3 regions of the Nostocoides vanveenii genome follow, and region 1 is predicted to be linked to each of the others. Evidence: predicted binding sites of a transcription regulator. Region 1 holds the regulator's gene; each other region holds the start of a gene.
The links. Region 1 encodes HrcA, which represses chaperone genes, less so after heat shock. Its sites were predicted from a motif close to TTNGCACTCGNNNNNNNCGAGTGCNAA; they were not measured.

Region 1 (9,706 bases):
GGTTCGACCTCGGGCAGCCAGGCGCGCCTCGACTGCTTGGTCGCCGCGCGCACGACGTCGGCCCACTTGCGGCGGGACTTCTCGCCGCGCTCGCCCCGCCAGATGACCACCGACCGCTCGGCCTGCCACGGGATGATCCGGTCCACGCCCAACTCGGTCGCCGCCTCGATGGCGTCCTCGTCACGGTCGGCCTTGGCCAGGGCCTGCACCAGCGTGAGGGCCGGTGTGGGTGCAGGCAGGTCCACGACCTGATCGATCGCCAACTCCAGGGTCGCCGCGGCAACCGCCGCAATCGTCCCGGTCACCCGCCGGCCCGCGCCGTCGGCCACCCACAACGCCTCCCCGACCCGCATCCGGCGCACCGTCGCGGCGTGCCTGCCCTCCGGCCCGTCGAGCACCAGGCGGCCACCGACCGACACCGCGTCCAGCGCCCCGGCGTCGAGGAGGAAGAGAGGGAGCGTCATACGGCCTCGGCGCGGAGCGCCGCGTCCTGGGTGACCGTCATGACCCAAGCCGGTGCCACGGCAGGCACGCCCGGGGCGACCGCCAGGGCCAGCCCGCCAGGGACGGCCATCAGGCCGTCGCGGACCAAGGTCACCGCGGCTTGAAGGCGTCGCGCAGCTTGCCCATCAAGCCGTGGTCGGCGCTGGCGAGCTTGCCCGTGGGCGCCTCCTCGCCACGCGCCGTGGCCAGTTGGCGCAGCAGGTCCTCCTGAGCCGGGTCGAGCCTGGTCGGTGTGCGCACATCGGCGTGGACGATCAGATCGCCGCGCCCGTTCGCCCGCAGGTGGCTGACGCCGAGCCCACGCAGAGTGATGGTCTCCCCCGGCTGGGTGCCCGGCTTGATGTCGATGTCCTGGACACCGTCGAAGGTGTCGAACTTCATCGCCGCGCCGAGCGCCGCCGCAGTCATCGGCAGACTCAGGCTCGCGTGCAGGTCGTCACCGCGCCGCTGGAAGGTGCTATGCGGATTGACGGCCACCTCGATATAGAGATCGCCCTGCGGGCCGCCTCCGGGGCCGACTTCGCCTTCACCGGCGAGATGGATGCGGGTGCCCGTGTCGACTCCACCGGGGATCTTGATCGTCATAGTGCGCTGGGTGCGCACGCGCCCCTGACCGGAGCATTCGAAGCACGGATGGGTGATCACCTCACCGAAGCCCTGGCAGGCATTGCACGGCCGGCTGGTCATCACCTGGCCGAGGAAGCTGCGCTGCACCTGCTGGATCTCGCCGCGCCCACCGCACACATCACAGGTGCGCCGGCCGGTGCCCGGCTGCGATCCGTCCCCGCTGCACGTTCCGCACCGCGCGGCCGTCTCGACGGTCAACTCCTTCTCCCCGCCGAAGACCGCGAGCCCGAGGTCGATCGGCAGCCGCACGAGGCCGTCCTGACCCCGCGCCGACCGCGGGCGCGGTCCGCGCCCCGGCCCACCGGCTGCGGCGCCGCCGAAGAAGGCGTCCATGATGTCGCTGAAGGAGAAGCCCTGCCCGAACCCGCCGCTCTGCCCACCGTAGGGGTCGGCGCCCATGTCGTAGTTGCGCCGCTTGTCGGCGTCCGAGAGGACGTCATAGGCCTGCGAAACCTTCTTGAACTGCTCCTCGGCCTCCGCGCCGGGGTTGACGTCCGGGTGCAGCTTGCGCGCCAGCTTGCGATAGGCGGACTTGATCTGCTCGGGCGTCGCGTCCCGCGCGACCCCGAGGTCCGCGTAGTAGTCGTTCACAGTGGCCTTCTGGATTCGGTGAGTGGGTCAGTTCGTCATTGGGTGAGCAGCGCCGAGACGTATGCCGCGACCGCCCGGACCGCGGCCATGCTGGCCGGGTAGTCCATCCGGGTGGGCCCCAGCACGCCGAGCCCGCCGACCAGGTCACCGCCCGTGCCATAGCCGGTGGTCACCATCGAGGTGGACTGCAGGCCCGTCACGGGGTTCTCGTGGCCGATGCGCACGGCGATGTGCTGCTGGCCGCCTTCCGCCGTCGATAGCAAACGGAGTAGCACGACATGTTGTTCCAGCGCATCGAGCACCGGCTCCAGAGTGGCTGGGAAGTCGCCCGGCCGGCGGGCGAGATTGGCCGTCCCGGCCATCACCACCCGCTCCTCGCGCTCCTCGATGAGGGCCTCATCGAGTGCCCCGATGACCCGGCGCACGACATCCCGCTCGCTGGGGGCGAAGGAATCGGGCAGCACCGACAACGCGGCCGCCGCCTCACCGAGGCGCCGGCCGCTGGCCGTCGCGTTGATGCCTGCGCGCAGGCGGGCCACGAGATCCTCGTCGGCGACGGCCTCACGAGCGACCTCGATGGTGCGCTGCTCCACCCGCCCGGTCGTGGTGATCAGCACCAACATCAGGCGCGCCTCGCCGACGGGAACCAGCTCGATGTGCCGCACGTCGGAGCGGGTCAACGACGGGTACTGCATGACGGCGACCTGCCGGGTCAAGGACGCCAGCAGTCGCACCGTCCGATCCACGACATCATCGAGATCCACTGCGCCGGAAAGGAACTCGGCGATGGCCGCCTGCTCGGCCCGGCTCATCGGCTTGATCGCGAGCAGCCGGTCGACAAACAACCGATAGCCCGCGTCGGTCGGGATCCGCCCAGCGCTCGTGTGTGGGGCGACGATCAACCCGTCCTCCTCCAGCGCCGCCATGTCATTGCGGATGGTCGCTGCCGAGACGCCGAGCTGATGGCGCTCGAGCAGGGATTTGGAGCCGACCGGCTCGCTGGTGGACACATAGTCCTGGACGATCGCGCCGAGCACGGCCAGGCGACGATCCTGCATACCGGTCACCTCCTCACGCTGCTGGCACTCACCGGTGTCGAGTGCCAATCCTACGTCCAGCGCGAGGGACAGGCACGCTCGCCAGGCCGACCCGGCGCGTCTGCGGCCGCTCGAGCGTGGGCTCGCTTAGGGTGCCGCGGTGAGCGACCGCTACGGACATGACGTGCTCAGCGGCGACTGGCGCCGCCCGCCCCGGGGACGCACCACGGATGTCGCGACCGAGATCGGCATGGTCGTCGAAGAGGTCGAGACCGGCTGGGTCGGCGCGGTGACGGCCGTCGAGACAATCGGCGGTCGGCGCGTCGTGCGCCTAGAGGACCGCCGTGGCGTGGTCCGCGCCTTCCCGCTCGGGCCCGGCTTCCTCATCGACGGCCGGCCCGTATGCCTGCTCCCCCCGGCCCCCGCGGCAGCCGCACCGAAGGCTCCGCTGCGGTCCGCCAGCGGCTCGGTCGCCGTGCCCGGCGCACGCGCCCGGGTCGCCGCTGCCTCGCGGATCTTCGTCGAGGGCACCCACGACGCCGAACTCGTCGAAAAGGTCTGGGGCCACGACCTGCGCGTCGAAGGCGTGGTCGTCGAGGTGCTGCACGGCGTGGACGATCTCGCGGCCGCACTCGCCGACTTCGGCCCCACCCCGCAGGCCCGGGCCGGGGTTCTCGTGGACCATCTCGTGGCCGGCAGCAAGGAGAGCCGCCTGGTCGCGGCCGCCGAAGCGCGCTTCGGCGGTGACCGCGTGCACATCGTCGGCCACCCCTATGTCGATGTCTGGCAAGCGATCCGGCCCGAGCGGGTCGGTCTGCCACGCTGGCCGGTGATCCCGAAGGGGACCGACTGGAAGGCGGGGATCGCCGCGGCACTGGGGCTGCCGCAGACGTCCACCGAGGACATCGGACTGGTGTGGAAGCACCTGCTCTCCCGCGTGCGTACCTATGCCGATCTGGAGCCGAGCTTCTCGGGCCGGGTCGAGGAACTGATCGACTTCGTGACCGTCGGCGGCTGAGGCGGCCGGCGACCTGAGGGTGGACCCTGAGCGCACCCGTGACGAACCCCAGACCGAGCTGGATCGGGAAGAATTCGCCGGATTCGTGCGGTTGACTGGAGCGAACGAGACAACATCCGGGGAAATGCTCCGGCTCGTGTCACCGAAGGGGACAGCAGAAGACCATGACCCAGAATCCGCAGGGCGACCCGGTCTACCCGAGCTATCAATCGCCCACCACCGACTCGCCGTGGGGCACCCAGTCGCCGGCGGGGACGACCCCGCCGCCCATGACCTACCAGGCGCCCGCCGGACAGACCGCCTTCGAGCGCACCGTCGGCTCCATCGGCGGCACCGACCCGATGACGCCGGCCCAAGAACGCAACTGGGGCATGCTCGCGCACCTGATCCCGGCAGCGCTTTTCGTGCTGTCCGCGGGCACGCTGGGCTTCTTCGCGTCGCTGGGGATCTACTTCATGTACAAGGACCGCGGGCCGTTCGTGCGGCAGAATGCCGCGAACTCCCTCAACGTGCAGATCACCGCCGGGATCGGCCTGCTCATCTCGCTGCCCCTGATGTTCCTGCTCATCGGGTTCGTCACGTACCCGCTCATCTGCATCTGGGCGCTCATCGTCCACCTGATTGCCGCCTCGAAGGCGAGCAACGGCGAGTGGTACAACCCGCCGTTCGCGATCAAGTTCATCAAGTAGCCCGTCCGCGCCGCGCCCCGAGCCCATCGGCTCGGGGCGCGGTCGCGTCTGTGGGTGCTTCGCGGAGGCTCAGCCGGCGTAGCCGAGCAGCCGGCGCACGACGGTGTCGGCGAGCAGCCGGCCGCGCAGCGTCAGGACGACGCGGTCCTCGCCGGCCACCACCAGATCGTCCTCGACCAGCGCCGGTATGGCGGCGCGCCCGGCATCGCTCAACGCCTCCACTCCCAGTCCCTCCCGCAGCCGCACGCCGAGGAGGATGGCCTCGTCAGCCCGCTGGTCGGCGGTGAGCGTCTCGCGCGCGTGGGCCGGGGATGCGCCGGCGGCCAGCCGGTCGGCATACGCCCCGGGATGCTTGACATTCCACCAGCGCACCCCGCCGATATGACTGTGGGCGCCAGGCCCGAGGCCCCACCACTCCCCGCCGCGCCAGTAGGCGAGGTTGTGGCGGCACGCCGCGCCCGCGCGCGCGAAGTTGCTGACTTCGTACCAGTCGTAGCCGGCGACGCTGAGGAGGGCGTCGGCGAGTTCATATTTGTCCGCTTCGTCGTCGTCGTCGGGCATTGTCACGACCCCGCGCCGCACTTGGGCCGCGAGTTTGGTCCCGTCCTCGACCACCAGTGCGTAGGCCGAGATGTGCTGTGGCGCAAGGGCGATCGCTGCATCGAGACTGGTGCGCCAGTCGGCTAAGGATTCGCCCGGCGTGCCATAGATCACGTCGAGACTGACCTCCAGGCCGGCAGCCCGCGCCGCATCGACGGCAACGCCGACTCGGGCGGGGTCGTGGGTGCGTTCGAGGGTGGCCAGGACATGCGGCACTGCCGACTGCATCCCGAAACTGACGCGCGTGAAACCGCCCTGCGCCAGCGCCGCCAAACTCTCGGGGCTGACTGAATCGGGGTTGGCCTCGGTGGTCACCTCGGCGTCGGCAGTCAGCGGCCACACGCGGCGGAGTCGGTCGAGGATGCCGACCAGGTCGCGCGCGGGCAGCAGCGTCGGAGTGCCGCCACCGACGAAGACGCTGTGCAGGGGCGGTCGCCCCGGTGCCTCGGCGAGCACGGCCGCGGCGAGGTCGATCTCCCGCGCCAGCGCGTCCAGGTAGGTCGCGGGCGCGCTCGCCGAGCCGGCCAATTCACCCGGGGCATAGGTGTTGAAATCGCAATAGCCGCACCGGACCCGGCAAAAGGGCACGTGGACATAGGCGCCGAAGGTGCGCCGACCGACCTCCGCCAGCGCGGCCCGAGGCAGCCGGCCATCGGCGGGCGGCGCGGCGCCGTCGGGAAGGGCGCTGGGCGGCATACGGGCGATTCTCCCAGGCCCCCGGTGACACCCGCGCCACCCCGAAACCCCACGAACATCGCGGGCCTCGGCGTGTCCAGTGCGACACGCCGTGGCCGGAAAGATTTTCACAATTGCTCGCCGCTAAGCCTTGTTCCAACCCCCGGCGTGACATAGAAATATCCCATCGCCATCACCTCCGGGTGAACGCGACAGGATCAGGCCTCCGGGTCGGATTCGGACGCGAAACGTGTTTCGTGTCAACGAGATCGGCGCTTCGGCGCTGATCACGAGCAGGGCTACGGCCCAGCTCGACGCCGGCGGCTTCGGCCGACGGCACCCGATCTCGACTCCGGTCGAGATCACGATCGAGACTTCGGTCTCGATCATCTGGACGAGGCTTCGGCCCCGACCAGACGAGGGCCTCGGAAACTCATACTTTCCGAGGCCCTCACCCTTTTCCCCGGCCGTTCACCGGCGACTCGGTGGCCGCGGCATAGCCTGGCCGCATGGACCGGTGGATCGACCTCGACGGTGTCGTCAATATGCGCGATATGGGTGGCCTACCCACGCGCGACGGTGGCCGAATCCAGGCACACCGGCTGATCCGCTCGGACAATCTCCAGGACCTCTCCCGGGCCGATGTCACTCGGTTGATCGGCCTCGGGGTCAGCGACATCGTCGACTTGCGCTCCAACACCGAGGTGCAGGTCAGCGGCGACGGACCGCTGCGTGCCACGCCGCTGCGCCACCATCACCACAGCTTTTTCCCCGAGGCGCGGAACGACCGCGCGGGGGCCGCAGCCAACGACTGGCGAGCGGGCACGCACGAGATGGTCAAGGACGCGAGCTTCTGGAGCCAGCATTACCGCGGCTACCTCACCGGCCGCCCCGACTCAGTGACCGCGGCCCTGTCCGTCGTGGCCACCGCCGCGGGTGGCACGATCGTGCACTGCGCCGCCGGCAAGGACCGCACCGGAACCGTGGTCGGACTTGCCCTCGCCGTTGCCGGTGTGCCGGACGAGGTCATCGTCGAGGACTACGTCCTCACGTCCGAGCGGCTCGAGGCGATCATGGCCCGCCTGATCGGCCGGCCGCCGTATGCCGAGTCGCTCGCCGGTCGCAACCATGCCGAGCAGATCCCGCTGGCCGCGTCGATGGAAGCGCTGCTCGGTTTCCTGGCCGACGCCGGTGGTGCGGACGGCTGGCTGCGGGAGCACGGCTGGACGGCGGACGAGGTCGACGCGCTCCAGGCCAAGCTCCTGACCCCCTGACCCTGGCACTTCCGGCGGCACGATCAGGCCGCCTCATCCGGTCGCCGGGCTGGCGATCCGCGTGGCAGGCTCGCACCATGCGGCCTGTCCCTCTCGACTACTCCGTGACGTCGGAGCGCCCCGCGTGGGCGAGCCTGCCGACCGACGTGCGTGAGGGCGTGGCCGCCATCTGCGGATCCGCAATCGCGTCCGACGCGCCGCCCGTGCGCTCCGGCTTCACCGGCTCGTATGCCGGCGTGCTCACCCTCGACGGCGGCCGGCGCGTCTTCGTCAAGGCCGGTGGACCCGCATTGCCGCACGTGGTCACCGCCCTGGCGCGGGAGGCTGACGTTCTGCCCCAACTGGGTGAACTGAACTGTGCGCCAAGGCTCCTCGGCTCGTCCGCGATCCAGACGCGAGGCGAGGGCGACTGGCGGGTTCTCGTCCGGACCTGATCGACGGGGTCCAGCCCGGTGATCCCTGGTGCCCCGGACACCCCGATGCGGTCGCCGCGGCCTGCGTCGACGTCGCGCGTATTCGCGGTTCGCGCGCGTGCGCGATCACGACCGCGTCGCTGGGTGAGGAGATCGGCGAAGACGAGCACGCGTTGACGGCGATCGACGAACTGGTGGCCGGCCGCGTGGGGTGGCCGGACGGCATACCGGCAATCGGGGCGGATGCGCGACGCGATTTGGCGCGCCTGGCCGCGAAGGCGTCTGCGGCACTGCATGGAGATGCGCTGGTGCACTCGGCTATCTGATCCACGGTCAGGACGAGCAGCCACCACCGGGCTGCACCCCCGCCTTGCGCGCGCACCAGCGTTTCCTCACCGCGGCCTGCCTGAAGTTGCTCCGGGCGCGCCGCGACTGGTGATCGTCGAAAGGCCGGTTCAGCCCCGTCGAAAGGCCGGTTCAGCCCCGTCGAAAGGCCGGTTTAGCCCCGTCGAAAGGCCGGTTCAGCCCGTCGATGGGTCGATTCAACCGGCCGCTGAGTACTCCTACTCATCCCGGCGGGCGCGCCCGGCGCCACCATGTGAGCATGCAACGATCACGACTCGGACGAGGGGCCATCGCGGGCGCGGCCCTTTTCATCGTGCTGGTGAGTGGTTGCGGCGATCCGCCGCCGGACCCATCCGTCGCTCCGATCGAAGTCGTCCTCGACGGCTGCCAACTCAACCGTCCGTCGGTTGCCGCGGGCACGCACGACGTCAGCGTCGTCGGCACCGGGTCGGTCCGCATTCTCGACACGCGCGGCGCCACTGTGGTCGAGCGTAACAACGGCGAACCCGAACCGACTCCCGTGGCGATGGCGAGCGGGCAGCACACGGTGACCTGCCTCGACGCCGCAGGGAAGAACACCGGGTCGGCCACCTTGACGGTGACAGCGAGCTGAGTTTGCAGGCCTGGGCTAGCTCCAGATGCCGTAGCGGCGGTTCCAGTTCTGCGCGCCGGTATAGGCGTCAACCATCCCCCAGATCCACACGCCCAGCATTAGCGGCACGCCGACGAAGACCAGGATGAGCGGCCAACTGATGAGGTAGATGAGCAAGAAGGCGATGCCCTTCCCGACTTCCCCATTGATCATCGTCCCCAGCCCGGGGATGAAGAAGGACGCGATCAACGACAAGCCGGGGTTCTTCGGCGCGACGACCGGAGCCACGGCATACGGCGGGGGATAGCTGACCGCAGGTGCGCCATACGCCTGCGGTAAGCCGGGCTGCCCAGCGGCCAGGCCGTAGGGCTGAAGCCCGGTCTGCGGCGACGGCTGACCATAAGACGCCGTGCCATAGGGCGCACCGGTCATCGGGTCGTATGCCGAGAGCGGCCGATCCTGCGGTGTCGGCCCCGCCGTCCACGCGACCCCATCCCAATAGAGTCGGCGACCGTCTGGCTGGGCATACCACCCGGCCTGCGCGGAAGTCATGGGCCTAAGTATCTGTGTCCTCAGGGGGTTCTTTGGAACAGCACCGCCAATCCGGCGCACATCAGCAAGCGACGTCGAGCGCGGCGGGGCGTGACGCACGGGCGAGGAACAGCACTCCCAGGCCGAGGCGCCGATGACCGCGGCCCCCAGGAAGACGGCGGCATAGCCCAGTTCGGGTGCGGCCCCGAGGGTGATCAACGGCCCGGCGAGCACCGCGCCCACCCGGATCGAGTTCATGAACAACCCCGATGCCAGCCCCGGACCGGGTAGAGCGTCTTGCAGCACGGTCAGCCCGATGCCCTGAACGGCGGCGATGCTGGCCGCATTGAAGATCTGGACGGCCACGAGGGAAATGGGTCCGTCGACGAGCATCATCGCGGCGTAGTAGGCGACGGCTGCGACCGCCCCGAGCTTCAGCAGGCGTTTGGGCGCGACCCGTTCGGCCACCTTGCCGAGCACGAGCAGGAAGGGGATCTCGAGGGCTGCGGCGACGCCGAGGGCCACACCTCCCAACAGGACATGCAGATCGAGTCGATCGGTGACGAAGAGGTTGGTGACGGACACTGCCGCCGTATTGGCGGCCCCGAGCAGCACCAGTCCGCCGACGAGCAGTCCGATCTCGCGGCGACGGATCGCATCGAGCAATCCCCCGCCCTCCGGGACACCGGACCGGTCCCGGGCGGCAGCCCGGGCAGCTTTGGCCAGAGCCACGCTCACGGCGATGGAACCGATCCCGATGATCGCGATGGTCCACAAGATCGACCGATTGCCGAGCAGGCCCATGATCAC
Region 2 (9,706 bases), on a different contig from region 1:
GCCGCGCGGCGGCGCGTGGACGTGGGTCTCGACGGTGGCCAATACACCGGAGCAGTTCGACGATGTCACCTATCGCAATGCCGCGGGCGAGCGCATCCAGGTGCGCGTCGCACGGCCCGCGGCGGGGGCGTGGGACCGGGTGACCGGCGTGCAGATGACGGGCACGACCGGGCGGATCAGCACCTATGCCGACAATCTCATCCGCGCCTGGGGCCGCGGCGACAGGGCGGCGGCGCTGAAATACGGCACCCCGAAGGCGGGCAATGCGCTCTGGGCGTTCTCCGGCGGGGCCGGAGGCGGTTGCTGGCAGCGCACCTTCTTCGGCGGGGGCTACACGACGATGGCGATCTACTCCTGCGAGTCCGCGACCGTCGAGCTGACCATCCAGCCGGGCGCCGCCGCGGCCGGCAAGCCGCAGGCGGTTGTCAAGGCCCAGGGTTTCGGCGCCGACTGATCACCTCGCTCGTCGGCCAGCGCCGCCTACTATCAGGGGGAGCGGGCGGGCGGCCCGTTGAACACAGGGACGGGACGAGAGCGAACGATGACCAAGACCTTCCGCGGCGTGGCCGCGCTGACGGCAGCAGGCACGCTCGTGCTGGGGTTCGGCGCGGGCGGCGCCGGCGCTGCCTTCGCTGGGCCGGTGGCCGACTGTGCACAAGCGGCATACCCGTCGTCGGCCAAGGCCTACGCCGCGCGCTTCACCGCGGCGTGGTCGCAGGGAAATCGCGCGTTGGCCGCCTGCTATGCGGTCGGGCCGGCCACCCAGTTCGCCTTTGCGGAGTTCGCACGCGGCGGGAGTTGGAGCCACGTCCGGGAGGCGCCAGGCGACGGCTTCACGTCCGAGTATTACCGCAACGCGGCCGGAGGCCAGCTCTCCCTGCTCATCCGATCGCCGTCAGCCGGGCGACAGCGGGCCATCACCAGCGTCGAACTCATCGGCGGACGCACCGGGCGGGTCACCGGCTACGCGGACAAACTGATCGACGCCTGGCGGGCGGGACGCCGGCACGACGCGCTGCAGTATGCGACCCCGTCTGTTGTCGCAACGCTCTGGAACTTCACCGGGGGCGCCGGCGGTGCCTGCTGGAAGCGCGCCTACGCCAATGGCGACACGTCGGACACGCAGGTGGGCTACACGTGCGGCGCACGGATGGTCGACCTGACCATCAAGCCCGGCGCCGCCGCGGGCGGCCAGCCGCAAGCCGTCACGGCCGCATTCCCGGGCTCGGAGGGTTGAGCGGCTGGGCCGACGATGAACGGGGCCGGCCGACGATGAACGGGGCCGGCCGACGATGACCAACCGGTACTGACAACGGCCGCACCGAGGCCATCAACGGGCGGCTCGAGCGCCTACGCGGCTTCGCGTCCGGGTTCCTCAACCTCACCAACTACCTCGCCCGAAGCCTGACCGCAACGGGCGCTTCAGACCACGGCTAGCCCCCTGGGTGGTTCCCGGGTCACTCCGCTACGAGTGGGGATCGACGCGATGGCGCGTCCCATCGGCGAGGGTAATCGTGTAGGTGCAGGCACCACCCACCTTTGAGGCATCCCTCCGGGCATCGGTCGTGGGCCACCAGGCTGCGAAGCGGTCGCCCTGCATGGACGCCGCCACCTCGGGGCCAACGGGTGGGTTTACCGTGATAGCGATGACGTTGCTTCCTACATAACCGCTCACAAAATTGAACCACCCCTGGACTGTCCGCAGCGGCATTCGGCCGGGCACCGAGACCGCACCTTCAGCGCTTTCCGTCTCGATGAGCCCGTCACCTTCTGGCCTGGGGTGGTGGCCAGGATCGGTGTCATAGGACCCGAAGAAGTCGCTCCTTCGCGCATCGGTTGCCGCTGCGCCAACGAGGCCTTCGGGCATCAGGCACATTCCTTCGCCAGCAGGGCCATCGATAACAACGTACGTCCACCCGCCGGTGGCGTCCAGATTCCGGTGTAAACGCGCGGGCCCTGGTTCAGGTTTCGTGGGGTTGATGTTACGCGGTGGCGGTGACAGCGTCGGTTTGGTGGGCGTGGTCGACGGCGTGTCGGGGTCGTAGTTCGCGGGGTGGGTCGAGTAGGGATCGGCGGAGGTCGTGTAGCAGGCGTGAGCCGGCGGGGGTCATGGCCAGGCCGCGCCAGCCGGCGGAGGCGCGGTCCAGGACGGCCCAGACCAGGCTGATGCAGGAGGTCTCGCCGGGGAAGCGGCCGATGACTTTGGCGCGGCGGCGGGTTTCGCCGAAGGTGCGTTCGATGAAGTTGGACTGCCGGATCCGTTGGTGGTGCTCGGCCGGGAAGCGCAGGTAGGCGCTCAGTCCGGCGGCGTCGGTGAGCAGGATCTTCATCGCCGCCGGGTAGATGGCGGCGTACTTCGCCGCGAACGCGCGGACGCGGGTGTCGATCAGGTCGACCAGCGCGGGGACGGGTTCGATATCGAGGTCGGTGGTGTCGAAGATGGCCCAGTAGCCGTCGCGGATCTCGTCCTGCATCCCGGTCGGGGCCTTCGCCAGAACGTTCCGCAGCCGGTGGATGAGGCACCTCTGCCGCAACGCTTTCGGGTTGATCTGCTCGATCGCGGCGATCAATCCTTGAGCGCCGTCGGAGATGACCAGCAGCGGACTGCCCAGGCCCCGATCGCGCAGGTCGGCCAGGAAGTCGACCCACGCGTCGGTGGATTCCCCGGCCCCGGGCGCCAACCCGATGAAGACGGGTTTGCCGTCGGAGCTGATCCCCCAGGCGGCCAGCACCGGCTCGGCCGGGCTGCCTTGGTGCGTCCGGAAGAACGAGGCGTCCAGGAACAGGTAATCCACGCTCACCCCCTCCAGGCGGCGGGCAGCCCACTGCCCGTACTCGGCGGGCTTGGCCTACCGCAGCAAGAGCGGGCATCCAGCCCGGCGGCGGGGCGGCCGCCGGTAGGGTCCGGGCCCTCACCAGAGGGCCCGGCTTCGAGTCCGACGCATCCCGCGCGGTTCGGACGCCGAAGGGCGGCCACCCCACCGGGGTGACCGCCCTTCGCTTGACCTTGGCGGGCCGGGATCAGAAACCCATGCCGCCCATGTCGTCGCCGCCGCCGGCCGGCATGGCCGGAGCCTTCTCCGGCTTGTCGGCGATGACGGCCTCGGTGGTGAGGAAGAGCGCGGCGATGGAGGCCGCGTTCTGCAGGGCGGAGCGGGTGACCTTGGCCGGGTCGATGATGCCAGCCGCGATCATGTCGACGTACTCGCCGCTGGCCGCGTTGAGGCCCTCGCCCGCGGGCAGGTGACGGACCTTTTCGGCCACGACGCCCCCCTCGAGACCGGCGTTGACGGCGATCTGCTTCAGCGGCGCCTCGGACGCGACGCGCACGATGTTGGCGCCCGTCGCCTCGTCACCCTCGAGGGTGAGCTTCTCGAAGGCCGCCTTGGTGGCCTGGAGCAGCGCGACGCCGCCACCGGCGACGATGCCCTCCTCGACGGCCGCCTTCGCGTTGCGCACAGCGTCCTCGATGCGGTGCTTGCGCTCCTTGAGCTCGACCTCGGTGGCCGCGCCCGCCTTGATGACGGCGACGCCACCGGCGAGCTTGGCCAGGCGCTCCTGGAGCTTCTCGCGGTCGTAGTCGCTGTCGGACTTCTCGATCTCGGCGCGGATCTGGGCGACCCGGCCGGCGATCTGGTCCTGGTCACCGGCGCCCTCGACGATGGTGGTCTCGTCCTTGGTGACGACGACCTTGCGGGCCTTGCCCATCAGGTCGAGGTCGGCGGTGTCGAGCTTGAGCCCGACCTCCTCGGAGATGACCTGGCCACCGGTGAGGATGGCGATGTCGGCCAGCATGGCCTTGCGGCGGTCGCCGAAGCCCGGGGCCTTGACCGCGACGGACTTGAAGGTGCCACGGATCTTGTTGACCACCAGGGTCGAGAGGGCTTCGCCGTCGACGTCCTCGGCGATGATCAGCAGCGGCTTGCCCGACTGCATGACCTTCTCCAGCAGCGGGAGCAGGTCCTTGATCGAGGAGATCTTGGAGTTGGCGATCAGGATGTAGGGGTCCTCCAGGACCGCTTCCATCCGCTCCGGGTCGGTGACGAAGTAGCCGGAGATGTAGCCCTTGTCGAAGCGCATGCCCTCGGTGAGCTCGAGCTCGAGGCCGAAGGTGTTGGACTCCTCGACGGTGATGACGCCTTCCTTGCCGACCTTGTCCATGGCCTCGGCGATCATCTCGCCGATTTGGGGGTCAGCAGCGGAGATGGACGCGGTCGCAGCGATCTGCTCCTTGGTCTCGATCTCCTTGGCCATCGCGAGCAATTCATCGGCCACGGCCGTGGTGGCCTGCTCGATGCCGCGCTTGAGGGCCATCGGGTTGGCACCGGCCGCGACATTGCGCAGGCCCTCGCGGACCATGGCCTGGGCCAGGACGGTGGCCGTCGTCGTGCCGTCACCGGCGACGTCGTCGGTCTTCTTGGCGACCTCCTTGACCAGCTCGGCGCCGATCTTCTCGTAGGGGTCGTCGAGCTCGATCTCCTTGGCGATGGACACACCGTCGTTGGTGATCGTGGGGGCGCCCCACTTCTTCTCCAGCACGACGTTGCGGCCCTTCGGGCCCAGGGTGACCCTGACGGCGTCGGCGAGGACATTCATGCCCCGCTCGAGACCGCGACGTGCCTCTTCATCGAAAGCGATGATCTTGGCCATTCGGGTGGTTCCTCCACACGATGTATGTACGTATGACCGCGTCGGTGCCCGCGACGGACGGCCCGGCCACCGCGGCTCACGTCACCACGGCATACCGAACCTCACCCACGAGGTCGGGGATTATCACTCTCACGGGGAGAGTGCTAACGCCATTATTGGCACTCGCACCCCGAGAGTGCAAACAGCAGGGCGGTTTCGCGCCCGCACGAACACTCGGTGAACACCTGGCGACAACCGCCTGTAACCGCTTACATCGGCGGGACCATAGTGGGGTGGACACTTCCCTGGTGGCCTTGATCCTCGTGATCTTGACGGCCCTCGCGTTTGACTTCACCAATGGCTTCCATGACACCGGCAATGCGATGGCGACGTCCATCGCCACCGGCGCGCTGCGCCCGAAGGTCGCTGTCATGCTTTCCGCCGTCCTCAACCTGGTCGGCGCCTTCCTCTCGGTCGAGGTGGCGCTGACGGTGACCAACGCGGTCATCAAGATCCAGGACAAGACCGGCGCTCCGAAGGCCGAATATCTCGCCAATGGCGGGCAGGCACTCCTTCTCATCGTGCTCGCGGGATTGTGCGGCGGGGTGGTCTGGAATCTGCTGACCTGGTTGCTCGGCCTGCCCTCCAGTTCCAGCCACGCGCTCTTCGGCGGAATGATCGGGGCGGCCATCGCCGGCCTCGGGGTATCCGGCGTCAACTGGGCCGGTGACGGCACCAAGCTCGACGGCGTGGTCGGGAAGGTCATTCTCCCGGCGCTGATGTCACCGGTGATCGCCGGGTGCGTGGCCGCGCTGGGGACCTGGTTGATCTACCGCATCACCGAAGGCGTGGCCGAGCGCTATAAAGAATCCGGCTTCCGCTGGGGTCAGATCGGCAGCGCCTCGCTGGTCTCGCTCGCCCACGGCACCAATGACGCCCAGAAGACGATGGGCGTGATCACCTTGGCCCTGCTGGCGAGCGGGCACTGGACCGACACGACGAATATCCCCCTCTGGGTGAAGTTCGCTTGCGCCCTGGCCATCGCCCTGGGGACCTATCTCGGTGGCTGGCGGATCATCCGGACCCTCGGCAAGGGCCTGGTCGAGATCTCCTCACCCCAAGGTATGGCGGCGGAGTCGTCCTCGGCCGTCACCATCCTCGCCTCCAGCCACCTCGGTTTCGCCCTGTCCACCACCCACGTCGCCACCGGTTCGATCCTGGGCACCGGGATCGGCAAGCGGGGCGCCGAGGTGCGTTGGGGCGTCGCCGGCCGGATGGCCGTGGCGTGGTTGACGACCCTGCCCGCAGCGGGCCTGGTGGGCGCGGTCATGTGGTGGATCGGGCATACGCTCGGCGGCACCCTGGGCATGATCGCGGTCTTTGCCATCCTCGCGGCGCTCGCGGGCTATATGTACCTCCACTCGCGGCGCGCCCCCATCGACCACAACAACGTCAACGACGAGTGGGAGGGCACGCCGACTGAAGCGCCCGTCCCCGCCGGCGTCAACCACTGAGGCAGGATCGGATGAACAACTTCGAGTTCGCCCTTGAGGGCGCATGGAAGGTCCTCGCCGCGGGGCTCCTCCTCGGCGCGGGGCTGCCGGCGATCTTCGCCTTCGGCATCCGGGCCCTGGCCTACGGGCAGGGTGGAGACGCTGAGATCAATCACGAGGCCGGCCACCCCGTCGGCAAGGTGTTGGCGATCCTGTGCTTCGCGATCGTCCTCGCCGCCGTCGCTCTCGGAATCACGACGATCGTGGCATCCGGCTTCGGGCAGAAAGTCAGCTTCGAGCACATCTACCCGATGCTGGTGGACAAGTGAGCGACACCCAGAAATCGACTCCCGGCCCGGTCCAGCGCATCCTGGAGTGGCTCCGGGCGGGGTACCCCTCGGGTATCCCCAAGGAGGACTACTTCGCCGTGCTCGGTGTGCTCAAGCGCACCTTGCCCGAGCACGAAGTCGAGGACGTCGTCGCCACCTTGACAGCTCAGGCGCAGGCGCCCATCACCGAGGCCGACGTCCGGTCGGAGCTGGCGGGGCGCGATGTCCAGTCGCCCACGTCCGAGGATGTCGCCCGCGTGGCGGGCCGACTCGCCGAGGCGGGCTGGCCGCTCGCCGATCCCGCCGACGTCTATCCGCCCAGCGCCGAGGTCGCGGCTGCCGCGGCAGCCGCAGCCGTGGCCATCACTGGCGCACCACCGGCCAACGGCTCCTCGCCGACCGATGGCCCGGAGCCGGCCAGCGGCGCGGAGCCGGCGGGCGGGGAGGGCGGGCGCCTGCCGCGGATCGTCAGCTGGGTGCGCGAGGGCTACCCGAGTGGCGTGCCGGCGACGGACTTCGTGCCGTTGTTGGCTTTGCTGCGGCGCCGGCTGACCGACGATGAGGTCAAGGGCGTCTCCCGCTCACTGCGCTCGGCCGGCGTGGCGCCCGTCGACGTCATCGACATCGGCCAAGAGATCGCCAAGGTCACCAACGAGCTGCCGTCCGTCGAGGACATCCGGCGCGTCCACGATCACCTGGCCCGCAAGGGCTGGCCGGTGGAGTTCCCCGACCCGGGCTGACGTTTCCCGGTGCGCCCGCCCGTGCCGTAGGCCACGCCTCCTACGGCACGGGTGTCGGTGCGGTGGGGCGGGCCGACGGGAAGGCGTCCAGGTAGGACCGCACGACGCGCTCGGCCGGGGTGCCCGGCCACAGCGTCGCCGTGCGCGCGGCGAGCATCGCGTGGCCGATCGCGCGCGTCACGCACCGTGCGGCGGCGGAATGCAGCGCCAGTAGATCGGCCAGCCCCGGCGCCGCGCGTTCGCCCGTGGCCAGCGCGAACAAGGTGTCACCGTCCAGCAGCGTGTGCGCCGGGTCGATACCGCGCGCGATCCCGTCGTGACCTACGGCGGCAAGCTTCGCGCACTCCGCCTTGGTCAGGCTCGCGTCGGTCGCGACGACACCGATGGTCGTGGCACCACCTGGCAGCAGGCCCGCCGCGGTCATTTCCGTATGCCGTTCCTCGCGATACGCCGCCACCTCACCACTCGCCGGGCGCTCCAGCGGCGGGAACTCCCCCGGCAGGCCGTGACGAGCGGCCCAGAGTTCGCCGGTCGCCGGGTCGACCGGCGAGCCGACCGCATTGACGACGACGAGCGCGGCCACCGTGCTCCCGTCGGGGAGGACGGCGCTCGCGGACCCGATGCCGCCGGCGAGCCCGGCTGCCTTCGCGCCCGTCCCGGCCCCGATAGGGCCGAGCGCCCGTGCACCAGCACGGGATTCAAGCGCTCTCGTCGCGTCGTCGGTCCCCATCTGGGCGGAGTCGCCGGCAGGCGAACGGGTGGCCGCGGCATACGCCCGCGCTCCGTCGTCGGCTCCGGGGAAGGCGCCGAAGTCGCCCCCTCGGCCGAGGTCGAAGATCACCGCCGCCGGGACGATCGGGACCACCTCGCCGGTTGCGCCCATCGGCCAACCCACGCCGGCGGCATACAACGCGCGAGCGACGCCGTCCGCGGCGGCGAGCCCGAAGGCGCTCCCGCCCGAGAGCACGACCGCGTGCACCCGATCGACCAGGCACCGCGGATCGAGCAGGTCGGTCTCGCGAGTGCCCGGAGCGGCTCCGCGGACGTCGACGCCCGCGACGCACCCGCCCCGTGGTGCCACAACCACGGTCACGCCGGTCCGCCGGCCCGCGCCGATCGAGGTCGAGTGACCGACCCGGAGCCCGGCAACGTCGAGCAGGCTGTTCGTCGCTCCGGTGCGCATATTGTCAAACGAGGACATGGGCGGATTGTCCCCCGGAACCGGCCACACCACCCGTTGGATCGGTCAAGGTGAACGCGAGGTGAACAGTTCTGGTCCGGGGTATGTACGGGTGGTTGCGACTAGCACAATGGAACGCGTGGACACCTCCGCGCTGATGCTGATCCTCGTGATCGTCACCGCCCTGGCTTTCGATTTCACCAACGGCTTCCACGACACCGCCAACGCCATGGCCGCCTCAATCTCCACAGGCGCCCTAAAGCCCAAGGCCGCTGTCGCCCTTGCCGCCGTGCTGAACCTGGTCGGAGCCTTCCTTTCGGTCGAGGTCGCCTTGACCGTTTCCAATGCCGTGGTCAAACTCCAAGACAAGTCGGGGGCGCCGATCCCGGCCACGCTGGTCGACGGCGGCAACAAGCTCTTGCTCGTCGTGCTCTGCGGCCTGATCGGCGGGATCGTCTGGAACTTGTTCACCTGGCTGCTCGGCCTGCCGTCGTCGTCCTCCCACGCCTTGCTGGGCGGGTTGACCGGCTCCGCGGCCGCGGCTTTCGGCCTCGATGGCGTCAAGTGGACCGGTGACGGCACCAAGCTCGACGGCGTCGTCGGCAAGGTGCTCATCCCCAGCTTCATCTCCCCCGTCATCGCCATGGCCATCGCCTTCGTCGGCTGCTGGGCGGTCTACAAGCTGACCAACTCGATCATGCACAAACTCAGCGAGCGCTATTTCCGCTGGGGCCAGATCGGCAGCGCCTCGCTCGTCTCGCTCGCCCACGGCACCAATGACGCGCAGAAGACGATGGGCGTGATGACCCTCGCCCTGCTCGCCAGCGGCCATTGGAGCGACACGCACGCCGTGCCGTGGTGGGTGAAGGTGAGCGCCGCGATGGCGATCGCCCTGGGCACCTATCTCGGCGGGTGGCGCATCATCCGCACGCTTGGCAAGGGCTTGGTCGACATCACGCCGCGCCAGGGCATGTCGTCCGACGGTTCGTCCGCCGCGGTCATCCTCGCGGCCAGCCACCTCGGCTTCGCCCTGTCGACGACGCACGTCGCCACCGGCTCCGTCCTCGGCGGCGGGCTCGGTCGCGGGACGCACGTACGCTGGCATACGGCCGGCCGGATGGTGATCGCCTGGGCGACGACCTTCCCGCTCGCGGCGCTGGTCGGCGCGATCATGTGGTGGGTCGGCTCCACACTGGGCTACGGCCCCGGCGCCGTCGTCGTCTTCGTGATCTTGTGCGCGCTGTCGTTCTTCATGTTCGCCAAGTCCAAGCAGAGCCATGTCGGCGCGCACAACGTCAACGAGGAATGGGACCGGCCGGACGACGTGCTCGACCC
Region 3 (9,706 bases), on a different contig from region 1:
GACGCTGGCGAAGATGAACGCGTCGCCGGCGCCGAGCACGGCTCGGGCGGGGATGGCGACGGAGACCGACTCCGTCAGGGCCATGACCACCTGCGCCACGCCCATGACGGCCAAACCGGTGGTGATCATCCGGCGCGGCCCGAAGCGATCCAGCATCAACCCGCCCGGGATCTGCATCGCGGTGTAGACAATCAACTGGACGACGACGAAGGTCGCAATGATGCTCGCCCGAGCACCGAAGTGATCGACGGCCTGGATGCCCGCGACACCGAGGGTGGTGCGGCCCAGGACGGCAACGGCATACGCCCCCACGCCGAGAGCGAAGATGAACCAGGCGAGGCGCCCGCCCGGCGGCACGCGTGTGGTGGGGACGGACATCGCCCGTCATCCTCCCACGCCCGCGCCGCCGGGCGCGACGGATCAGAAGTCGATCCGCCAGGTGCCGCGACCGTGGGTGCCGATGACGACAGCCTGCGCACCCGGGACGGGCCGGACACTGTTGGCCGAGGAGTTCGGCAGGCCGGGTGCCCGGCGCCACATGGTCGGCGCGGACGTGGTGGCGAGGAAGACGCCGACGTCGGTGCCGAGCACCAGGTTGCCGCCGACGATGGCCAGGGCATCACCGCGCGCGTCCGGCAGGTTGCCGGAGATATTGCGCCAGGTGCGGCCACCACTGGTCGACTCGAAGACCACGCCCTCGCCGCCACCGGGGATCCACCGACGCGAGTAGCCGTTGTAGACGGCATAGACATGGGCCGGGTTCGCCGGGTCGACAGTCAAACCAGCGACGAAACGGTTGGGCAGGACCGGCGAGGTGATCCGATGCCAGCTACCGCCGTAGTTCGTGTCGATGCCGGTGGCGAAGGTCGGGCTGGGGCTGGCGATCCCGTCGATCCAGCCGGCATAGATGGTCGCGCCATTGGCGGCGAGGGCCGTGCCCATCCGTGACAGGCCGGCGCCATCGGTGCCGAAGGTGTGCACCGGCTTCCAGTCGCAGGTCGTGCCAGAGCAGGTGGTCGCCCATCCCTTCGTGGTGCGCCAGACCTTCGTGCCCGCGGCCACCCACGTGTTGGTGTTCTTCACATCGGCCTGGAAGGGCGCGATGAAACGTGCACCCGGGTCGCAGTTGGCCCCCCTGTAGCCGCCGCAGACCGGGGAGATCGTCGTGAAGCTGTGGCCGCCGTCGGTCGTGGAATACATCAGCAGGCCGACGTACTCACCGACCGCACGATTGGCATTGGCCGGGTCGACGAGGACATAGCCACCGTCGCCACCGGCCGGCTCGATGGGGGTGCCTCCTGGCTTGATCAGCGAGGTGCCGTTGTCCTGCAGCCCGCCCCAGTAGGCCGTCCCCGGCCCCATCTTGCCCGCGGCGGCGTCGTAGTACTGCAGGGTGCGCAAGGTGGCGTTGAGGCTGGTCCAGGAACCGGATCCGACCTTGGACGTCGGGCGGGAGAAGACGCCGCCATCGTTACCGATGACGACCTTCCCGCCCGCGATGGCGACGGCGTGTTGGTCGGGGTGGGTGGTCTTCGGGCAGGCGTCACCGCAGGCCAAACCGTAGTTCCAGTAGGGGCTGATCGTGGTGAACGTGGCTCCGCCGTCCCGGCTCTCGTAGACCTCCTCGAGCCCGACGTAGATGTGCTTGGCATCGGCGGGATCGACGGTGAGGAACTGGTTGTACCAAGCCTGGATGCCCGGGTGGTAGCCCTCGAAGGTCAGCGCCGAGCCGGTTTTCATCAGCGAGTCGGCATCGGCGATCTTGCGCCAGGGACCGGCGGGGTTTCCGGTCGCGGAGACATAGACCCCCTGCAGCACCGAGTCCTCGCCGGCGAGCAAAGCCTCGGGCGACTGGACAACGGCATACAGGCGATCGCCCTTCGTCGAATAGGCGAAGGTCGTGCGCCCGATGTCCTCCGCGTCGATGGCGCCCCCGGGGGTGATTCTGGCGAAGCTACCCCTGGCACCGCCCGTGCGGGAGAGATAGAAGCCGTTGTAGGACGACCCATTGCGCCAGCCGAGAACGGCCAGCACCTGCTTGCCCCCGCTCCCTGGCCGCACGACCACATCGGTGATGAAGGAGGTCGCGTAGGGCGAACCGGTGGGGTTCGGGTCGGGCTTGAGGATCAGTTGCCAGGCGCCCGCGGCACTCGTGCTCGAATGCCGGTAGAGGCCCTGACTGGTGGCCGCGTAGACGGTCCCCATGCCGTCGTCCACGATCCGGAAAACTTGGTGGTTCATCAACTCCGAGCCCCCGACCCGGCTGAGACTCGAGCCCCCACTGGTCGAGCGGTAGATCCCCACGCCGAGGTAGGAGTCGGAGTTCGTGTTGGCCTCACCGGTGCCGACCCACAGGGCCTTGTCCGTGGTGATCGTCAGCGTGCCGATCGAGAGCGTCGGCTTGTGATCCCAGATCGAGACCCAGTGGCGGCCGCCGTCGGTGGAGCGCCAGACGCCGCCGTCGGCCGCGCCGGCATACATGGTCGATCCGGAGACGGCCAGCGAGGTCGTCCGGCCGGCGACGCTCTGGAAGCCCGAGCCGAGGTTGGACCAAACCGGGTCGGTATAGCCGGCCGGCTCGGGGTTCATGCCGGTCGTGGTGAGCTCGGTCGACCGGGCACGAGCCTGCGGCATCCATTGTGCCGCAGCGCGAGCCGCGATGAGTGCAGCCGCGGACACCGTGTCGGCGGGCAGGCTGCGCTGCTGCGCATACTGCTCGGCCATGTCTGCGACCTCGAGGGCGTCCTCGCCGTCGCCTTCTTCCCGCTGCGCGGGGTTGGGCAGTTGATGGGTCTGCAATTGTGCCCAATGGGGCGTGGGTGCCGGGGTGCTCGCGGTGGCGGCAGTGACGCCCGCCAGAGTGAGGGCCAAGGCAACAGCGGAAATGCGGTGCACTGCGGTCATGCGCGTTCGCCTCCGTCAAGGTCGGCCGGACCATCCGCTCGACCGCCATCCGCCAACCTCCCACCGCTCGGATCGCGCGTAAAGACCCCTGTGCCCCGGCGTGCGCCGAACGGTCAGCGTGCGTCCGGCAAGTCCGCCTGGTGCTCCTGCGCCCGTGCCCGTGCCTGCGCCGCGAGGACAGCGTCGCGGCGTTCGTCGCGGTCGAGCCAGGTGCAGATGCAGATCTCATTGCCCTCGGGGTCGGCGAGCACCCAGAAGGAGGGCGCATATTCGGTGCTCAGCAGGCGGCCACCCGTGGCCAGGCCGGCGTCGATGCGCGTCTGCGCCTGCTCGTGCGGCACGGTGATGTCGAAATGAATCCGATTGCGTTGCGGCCGTGGATGATCCATCGCTTGGAACCACACCGACGGCCCGTGGTCTCGCGGGTCGACCAAGTCGCCGTCAGGGCCGTCGACATAGTCCAGGACGGCGCGCCAGAAGGGCTTGATGCGGTCTTCGTCGAGAGTGTCGAGGGCCAGTTCGAGCCGCTGGACGTGCGGCCCGGGTCCCTGGCCGCCGGGGTGGTAGCCGTGCTCGCGTAGTCGGGCGGTAATCGCCTGAGCCGCGTCGACCTCCGGCTGCTCCACCCAGCCGGTCGCCGGGTCCTGGATCCGCAGCCGTATGCCGTCCGGCCGGATATCGATGCCGAGCCCAGCATCGCCGGGAGCGGCCGGGCCCGCGATCGTCGCGATGCCGATCGCCTCGCTGATCCCCTGTGCCGGCACCCAGGTCTCGAAGCCGCCGAGGATGAACTGCCAGCCGGCCTCGACCACCGCCTCGCTGGCCGCGCGTCGTGCCATCTTGCGTCGCTCAGTCATTACTCGAACTTAACCCGTGGCGATGGCCGCATCCGTGCGAGCGAGCGAACAGAACGCGAACAGCCCGGCCGACGCCGACGGCCCCCGACGCAGGGTGCGTCGGGGGCCGTCGAGATTCGCCGCGCGGCACGTGCCGGCGGCGAAGATGGTCGGATCAGTGGCCGTGGCCGTGCCCGTGACCGGCCGCGGGAGCGGGCTCCTCTTCCTTCTTCTCGACCACCAGGGTGTCGGTGGTCAGGACCATCGAGGCGATCGACGCGGCATTGCGCAGCGCCGAGCGGGTGACCTTGACCGGGTCGAGCACGCCGGCGGCGACCAGGTCGACATACGCGCCGGTCGCGGCGTTGAGGCCCTGACCGATCGGCAGGTCGGCAACCTTGGAGACGGCGACATAGCCCTCCAGGCCGGCGTTCTCGGCGATCCAGCGCAGCGGCTCGGCCGCGGCCTTGCGCACGATGTTGGCGCCGGTGAGCTCGTCACCGGTCAGGCCGAGGTCGTCGAGCGCCGGAAGCGCGTGGACGAGGGCGGTGCCGCCACCGGCGACGATGCCCTCCTCGATCGCCGCACGGGTGGCAGAGATCGCGTCCTCGATGCGGTGCTTCTTCTCCTTCAGCTCCACCTCGGTGTGCGCGCCGACCTTGATCACACAGACGCCACCGGCGAGCTTGGCGAGGCGCTCCTGGAGCTTCTCGCGGTCCCAGTCGGAGTCGGTCTTCTCGATTTCGGCCTTGATCGTGTTTATCCGGCCGGTGACCTCGTCGGGCGAACCGGCGCCGTCGACGACCGTGGTGTTGTCCTTGGTCACCACGATGCGACGGGCCTGACCGAGCAGGTCGAGACCGGTCTGGTCGAGCTTGAGGCCGACCTCCTCGGAGATGACCTGACCGCCGGTGAGAATCGCGAGGTCCTGCAGCATCGCCTTGCGACGGTCACCGAAGCCGGGGGCCTTGACGGCGACCGCGTTGAAGGTGCCGCGCAGCTTGTTGACGACCAGGGTGGAGAGCGCTTCGCCGTCGACGTCCTCGGCGATGATGGCCAGCGGCTTGCCGGTCTTCATGACCTTCTCCAGCACGGGGAGCAGGTCGGCGATGGTGGAGATCTTGCCCTGGTTGATCAGGATGTAGGCGTCTTCGAGGACGGCCTCCATGCGCTCGGGGTCGCTGATCATGTAGGGGCTGATGTAGCCCTTGTCGAATTGCATACCCTCGGTGAACTCCAGGACGGTCTCGGCGGTCGAGGACTCCTCGACGGTGATGACACCGTCCTTGCCGACCTTGTCGAAGGCGTCGGCGATGATCCCGCCGATGGTGGCGTCCTGCGCCGAGAGCGCGGCGACGGACGCGATTTCGTCCTTGCCGCCGACCTCGCGGGCGTTGTCGAGCAGGCGGGTGTTCAGCGCCTCGACGGCGGCGTCGATGCCCCGCTTGAGGCTGCTCGGCGCGGCACCGGCCGCGACATTGCGCAGGCCTTCCTTGACCATCGCCTGGGCGAGAACGGTCGCGGTTGTGGTGCCATCACCGGCGACGTCATTGGTCTTGGTGGCCACCTCCTTGGCGAGCTGGGCGCCGAGGTTCTCAAAGGGGTCTTCGAGCTCGACCTCGCGCGCGATGGTCACGCCATCATTGGTGATGGTCGGCGCGCCCCACTTCTTGTCGATGACGACATTGCGGCCCTTGGGGCCGAGGGTGACCTTGACGGCATTGGCGAGCGCGTCGACGCCGCGCTCGAGGGAGTGCCGGGCGGAGTCGTTGAACTCCAGTTGCTTGGCCATGACTGTCCTTCGTCGGTATGCCGATGACTCACCCGGGCGGGCGGCTCGGCGGTGTTGGTTGCTAGGGGATGCGCGACGCGCCCCGGCCGGGCCTCACCTAGGCGAGGGCGGCGCGGGGCGCGGTCACGGCATACGGGAATGCTGTGGGCTGGGGTCAGCCGACGACGGCGAGGACGTCGCGCGCGGAGAGGATGAGGTACTCCTCGCCGCCGTGCTTGATCTCGGTGCCGCCGTACTTGCTGTAGATGACCCGGTCGCCGACCTTGACATCCAGCGGGATGCGCTCGTCGCCGTCCTCGTTCCAGCGGCCCGGACCGACGGCCAGGACCTCGCCCTCCTGGGGCTTCTCCTTGGCCGTGTCCGGGATGACCAGGCCGGACGCCGTCGTCTGCTCAGCCTCAAGGGACTTGATGACGATGCGGTCTTCGAGCGGCTTGATGGAAACCGACACGATGACTCCTTCACTATTCGACTACGAATGAATCGGAAACAAGAGGTCGTGCGCCTGATGCAACTCGCCGTCGCGGGGGTCGAGCTGCGGTGCACGATTGGCACTCACACGGGGAGAGTGCCAACAGCCAATCTATGCCGCGATTAGCACTCGGTCAACTCGAGTGCCAGTTGACTTTTTGGGTTCATCTCCTCAGCGCTCGGCGGGTCAGCTCCTTCGTCGCCTGCTTCTCTCGGCGTTCATCTCCTCAGCGCTCGGCGGGTCGGCTCCTTCGTCGCCGCCCCGTCTCGCTCGATCGTCGACAAACGCGGTCGTAGGTGGTCACCCCTGCGCTCTCACCTCAGCTCGCGTTCGTCTCCCCAGCGCTCGGCGACAGACGGGGTCGTAGGTGGCCGCCTGGCCGCGCCCGCGCAGGCTGCGCGAGTCAGCGCAGGCGCATGGTCTGCGTGGTTTCGGTGGAGCCGGGGCGCAAGGGGCTGGTAACGCCGGTGCGCTCGAAGCCGAAGCGCTCGTAGACGGCGATCACCTCCGGATTGGCCACATTGACGTCGAGCACGACGATGCGGCCGGCTGCCGACGCATCGTCGAGGAGGACGTGCAGGATCGCCGTCGCGTGGCCCCGCCCGCGCGCGGCCGGGTCGGTCCAGACCGCAACGACGTGCAGGTGATCCCCCTCGTCATAGGTCCCGCCGACCGCGACGGTGTCGCCATCGGGCGCCGTCGCGACTGCGGCACCGCGGCTACGGACTCGCCAGTCCTCCTCGGCGAAAGCGACCTCCCGCTCGTAGGTCGATCCGAACGCGGTGGGCGCCTCGCGCAGGGCACGCAGGCGGATGTCGCGAAAGAGCGCCCAGTCATCCGCGGTCAACCGTCGCACGCTCATGACCGCGAGGCTGTCAGGTGGGAGGGTCGCGGAGCAACCGGATTCGCCGGTGCCTCCACCTCCCGGCGGGGGCAGTGTTGGATGGGCGGGTGGATGTCGCCTCCGTGCGCTGGCTCGGCTCCCCCGCCGGGCGGGCCGTGCTTCGCGACCTCGGCCCGTATGACGAGTCGGCGGCTGTGGGTGTATCGGCGCGTTTGCGTGCCGGCGGATTGGCTCCCGATCTGGTAGCGGCGGCCCTGACCCAGCAGCGATTGCGGACGCGGGCCCGGGAGAAGTTCGGGGAATTGGCCGACGGGATGCTGTTCACGGCGGACGGCCTGGAGCAGGCCACGCGCTTCGAAATCGCCGCCGGGCACGCCGAACGCTTCGCTCAGGCGTCGATTGCCACTGCACATGACTTAGGTTGCGGCATCGGCTCGGACGCGATGGCGCTGGCCGCCCTCGATGTGACCGTCGCGGCGATCGACGCGGATCCGGTGACAGCCGCCGTGGCGGATGCCAATCTGCGCCCGTGGCCGGATTCGCGGGCCCGGGTCGGGTTGGCCGAAGACTGGGTCGCCCCGCCAGGTGCAGGGCGCGACCGCGTTGGCGCCTGGCTGGACCCGGCGCGCCGAGTGGGCGGAGTCGCCGATGCGGCCGGCCGGACGCGGCGGGTCTTCCGGCTCGATGACATCGCGCCGAGTTGGACGACGGTCTTGTCGATCGCGCAGGCCGTGCCGGCAACCGGGGTCAAACTCTCGCCCTCCTTCCCCCACGACCAACTGCCGCGCGGCGCCGAGGCGCAATGGGTCTCGCGGGCCGGTGAGTTGCTGGAGTGCACGGTGTGGTTCGGCCCGCTGGCGCGCACCCGCGGTCGGACCGCGCGCGTGCTGCGGCCCGGGCAGGCGCCGATCGAGGTCACTGAAGACACCGCGACGGCGGACGTCCCGTGCGTGGGTGGGGTAAACGAGGTGCACCCCTGGCTCTACGAGACCGACCGGGCTCTGGTCCAGGCGGACTTGGTCGGCGCGGTGACCGCGGCAACGGACGGGCGCGAACTGGAACCGGGGCTCGGCTATGTGACGGCGGACACGGCATACGGGCTGGGGTATGCGCGCCGGTATGCGGTGCGGGATGTGCTGCCGCTCAACGTCAAGGCGCTCCGCGCCTGGCTACGGGCGCGCCAGATCAGCGGGGTGACGATCAAGAAGCGCGGCGTGCGCCTGGATGAGGCGGGCCTGATGCGGCAGTTGAAGGTCCGCCCGGGCGCCGATGCGACCCTCCTGCTGACTCGCGTGGCCGGACACAACGCGGTGCTGGTGCTGGACCAGGACTGATGCGAGTCATCGATGAGTGATATTGCGGTCAGGGCCGCGATATCACTCCTCAATAGCCGGTGACACGAAGCACCGGGCACCCGGGCGTGCGACAGGCCCGCGACGGCCAGCGAGCGTCCTGGGCTTGGGCCGTGGCCACCACCTCCGCGGCGATCGAGCAGGGCGAACGCGTGACTTCGAGCCAGCCGTAGCGCAGGTGGCTTCGGCGCCGCCCGGCCAGGGCGTTGATCTTCTGGCGATCGGTCAATGCCGTTGCGGCAGTGTGGAAGAGGAGTCCGTCGAGTTCGACGCAGAGGTTGGCGTCATCCCAATCGAGGTCGAAACGGCGTCCCTGACCGCGCACGACTAGCGGGGTCTGACGGGTCGGCGCAGGGATGCCGTGCGGGCGCTCGACATCGCGAAACCACCGCAACTCCAGTGCGCTCTCGCAACCGTCGGCCTCGTCCGCGAGCACGGCCTCGAGCAGATCCCGCTTGCCGTGCCTCGGCCACGTGGCGAGCTCGGCTCGAAGCCGACGCATCGTCGTGCGGCGCTGCTGTAGGGCACGGCCGATGAGCGCGAGGGTGACGTCATCCGGCTCCTCGTCAGCCAGCCCGATCACGGTTGACTCGATGGTGGTGCGGGGCGGCCAAATCTCGCTCCGCACCGTGAGCCGGCGCGAGGTGACGACGTGGAGACCCGCCGGGACGGCAATACGGCGCCCAAGGGGCACCACGATGCCGATGACGTCGGGCTCGACATCGCTCAGTCCGTCCACCAAGGCCGCGGACCATCCCATCAGGCCGGCGGACATCGAGTGGCCGCCGTCCCCCAGCCGGGTCGACGGACGACTGGTGGCCAGAACTGCGGCGCCGGCCCGCGTCGCCCAGTCGATCGGACCGGAATGGGTGACAAAGATGCCGTGGTGGATCCGCTGCCAGCGACCGCTGTCCACCTTCCACCGCACCGCCTGCTCGCCATAGGCCGCCCGCGCCTGGACGAGGGTGAGCAGCGGCAGGGCGCCGAGCGGCGGGAAGGTGAACCCGCGCGCTCGGGGATGGTGCGGCATACGGCCAGGCTGCCCGCAGACGCCGGATCCGTCGACCGGGACTCGGGCGGGCTGTGGACAACTCGCGGCGCTGTTCGGTTATCGATGAGTGATATCGCGGCCCTGACCGCGATATCACTCATCAATAGCGTCAGCTCACGGCGTTGAGCGCGTCGCGCCACGCGATCCACGGCTCGGCGACGGACAGGTCGTAGTCCGGCCCACCGATGCCGAGCGTGAAGAGCCGGGCACCGAGGTCATGCAACGGCCGGCCTTCGACCTCGGGAGCGTCGGGCAGCCGGCCTTCGCGCCCGCGCCCGCCGACCCCCACGGAGATCTCGATGTCGGCTAGGTCCCGGCCCCCGCTCGCGCAATGCCCGCGCAGGACGTCGATCTTGTGCGCCAGATCGTCGCCCTGGACGAACGTATGCCAGATGTCGGCGTGGCGCGCAACGAACTTCAGCGTCTTCTTCTCGCCGCCGCCGCCGATGAGCACC

Region 2: the regulator HrcA is predicted to act here: its motif matches at 4,771-4,797, upstream of groL (chaperonin GroEL).
Region 3: the regulator HrcA is predicted to act here: its motif matches at 6,127-6,153, upstream of groES (co-chaperone GroES).

What each region holds. Positions count from the first base shown of each region.
Region 1 is NZ_BAAAPN010000044.1:55,353-65,058, reverse strand. Features, by position in the region: gene ABD209_RS08745 (16S rRNA (uracil(1498)-N(3))-methyltransferase) at 1-464, opposite strand, end outside; gene ABD209_RS08740 (hypothetical protein) at 461-598, opposite strand; gene dnaJ (molecular chaperone DnaJ) at 595-1,722, opposite strand; gene hrcA (heat-inducible transcriptional repressor HrcA) at 1,758-2,780, opposite strand; gene ABD209_RS08725 (DUF3097 family protein) at 2,920-3,777, shown strand; gene ABD209_RS08720 (DUF4870 domain-containing protein) at 3,942-4,466, shown strand; gene hemW (radical SAM family heme chaperone HemW) at 4,536-5,762, opposite strand; gene ABD209_RS08710 (tyrosine-protein phosphatase) at 6,251-7,015, shown strand; gene ABD209_RS08705 (hypothetical protein) at 7,093-7,449, shown strand; gene ABD209_RS08700 (hypothetical protein) at 7,602-7,754, shown strand; gene ABD209_RS08695 (hypothetical protein) at 8,033-8,386, shown strand; gene ABD209_RS08690 (MFS transporter) at 8,402-9,706, opposite strand, start outside.
Region 2 is NZ_BAAAPN010000035.1:92,730-102,435, forward strand. Features, by position in the region: gene ABD209_RS07535 (hypothetical protein) at 1-454, shown strand, start outside; gene ABD209_RS07540 (hypothetical protein) at 542-1,237, shown strand; gene ABD209_RS07545 (hypothetical protein) at 1,466-1,867, opposite strand; partial or broken gene ABD209_RS07550 (IS256 family transposase) at 1,983-2,840, opposite strand; gene groL (chaperonin GroEL) at 3,022-4,650, opposite strand; gene ABD209_RS07560 (inorganic phosphate transporter) at 4,923-6,143, shown strand; gene ABD209_RS07565 (hypothetical protein) at 6,155-6,451, shown strand; gene ABD209_RS07570 (DUF3349 domain-containing protein) at 6,448-7,191, shown strand; gene ABD209_RS07575 (P1 family peptidase) at 7,232-8,392, opposite strand; gene ABD209_RS07580 (inorganic phosphate transporter) at 8,511-9,706, shown strand, end outside.
Region 3 is NZ_BAAAPN010000051.1:1,490-11,195, forward strand. Features, by position in the region: gene ABD209_RS11085 (MFS transporter) at 1-378, opposite strand, end outside; gene ABD209_RS11090 (WD40/YVTN/BNR-like repeat-containing protein) at 421-2,904, opposite strand; gene ABD209_RS11095 (VOC family protein) at 3,018-3,761, opposite strand; gene groL (chaperonin GroEL) at 3,916-5,532, opposite strand; gene groES (co-chaperone GroES) at 5,687-5,983, opposite strand; gene ABD209_RS11110 (GNAT family N-acetyltransferase) at 6,408-6,866, opposite strand; gene ABD209_RS11115 (class I SAM-dependent methyltransferase) at 6,956-8,182, shown strand; gene ABD209_RS11120 (hypothetical protein) at 8,232-9,230, opposite strand; gene ABD209_RS11125 (LLM class F420-dependent oxidoreductase) at 9,361-9,706, opposite strand, start outside.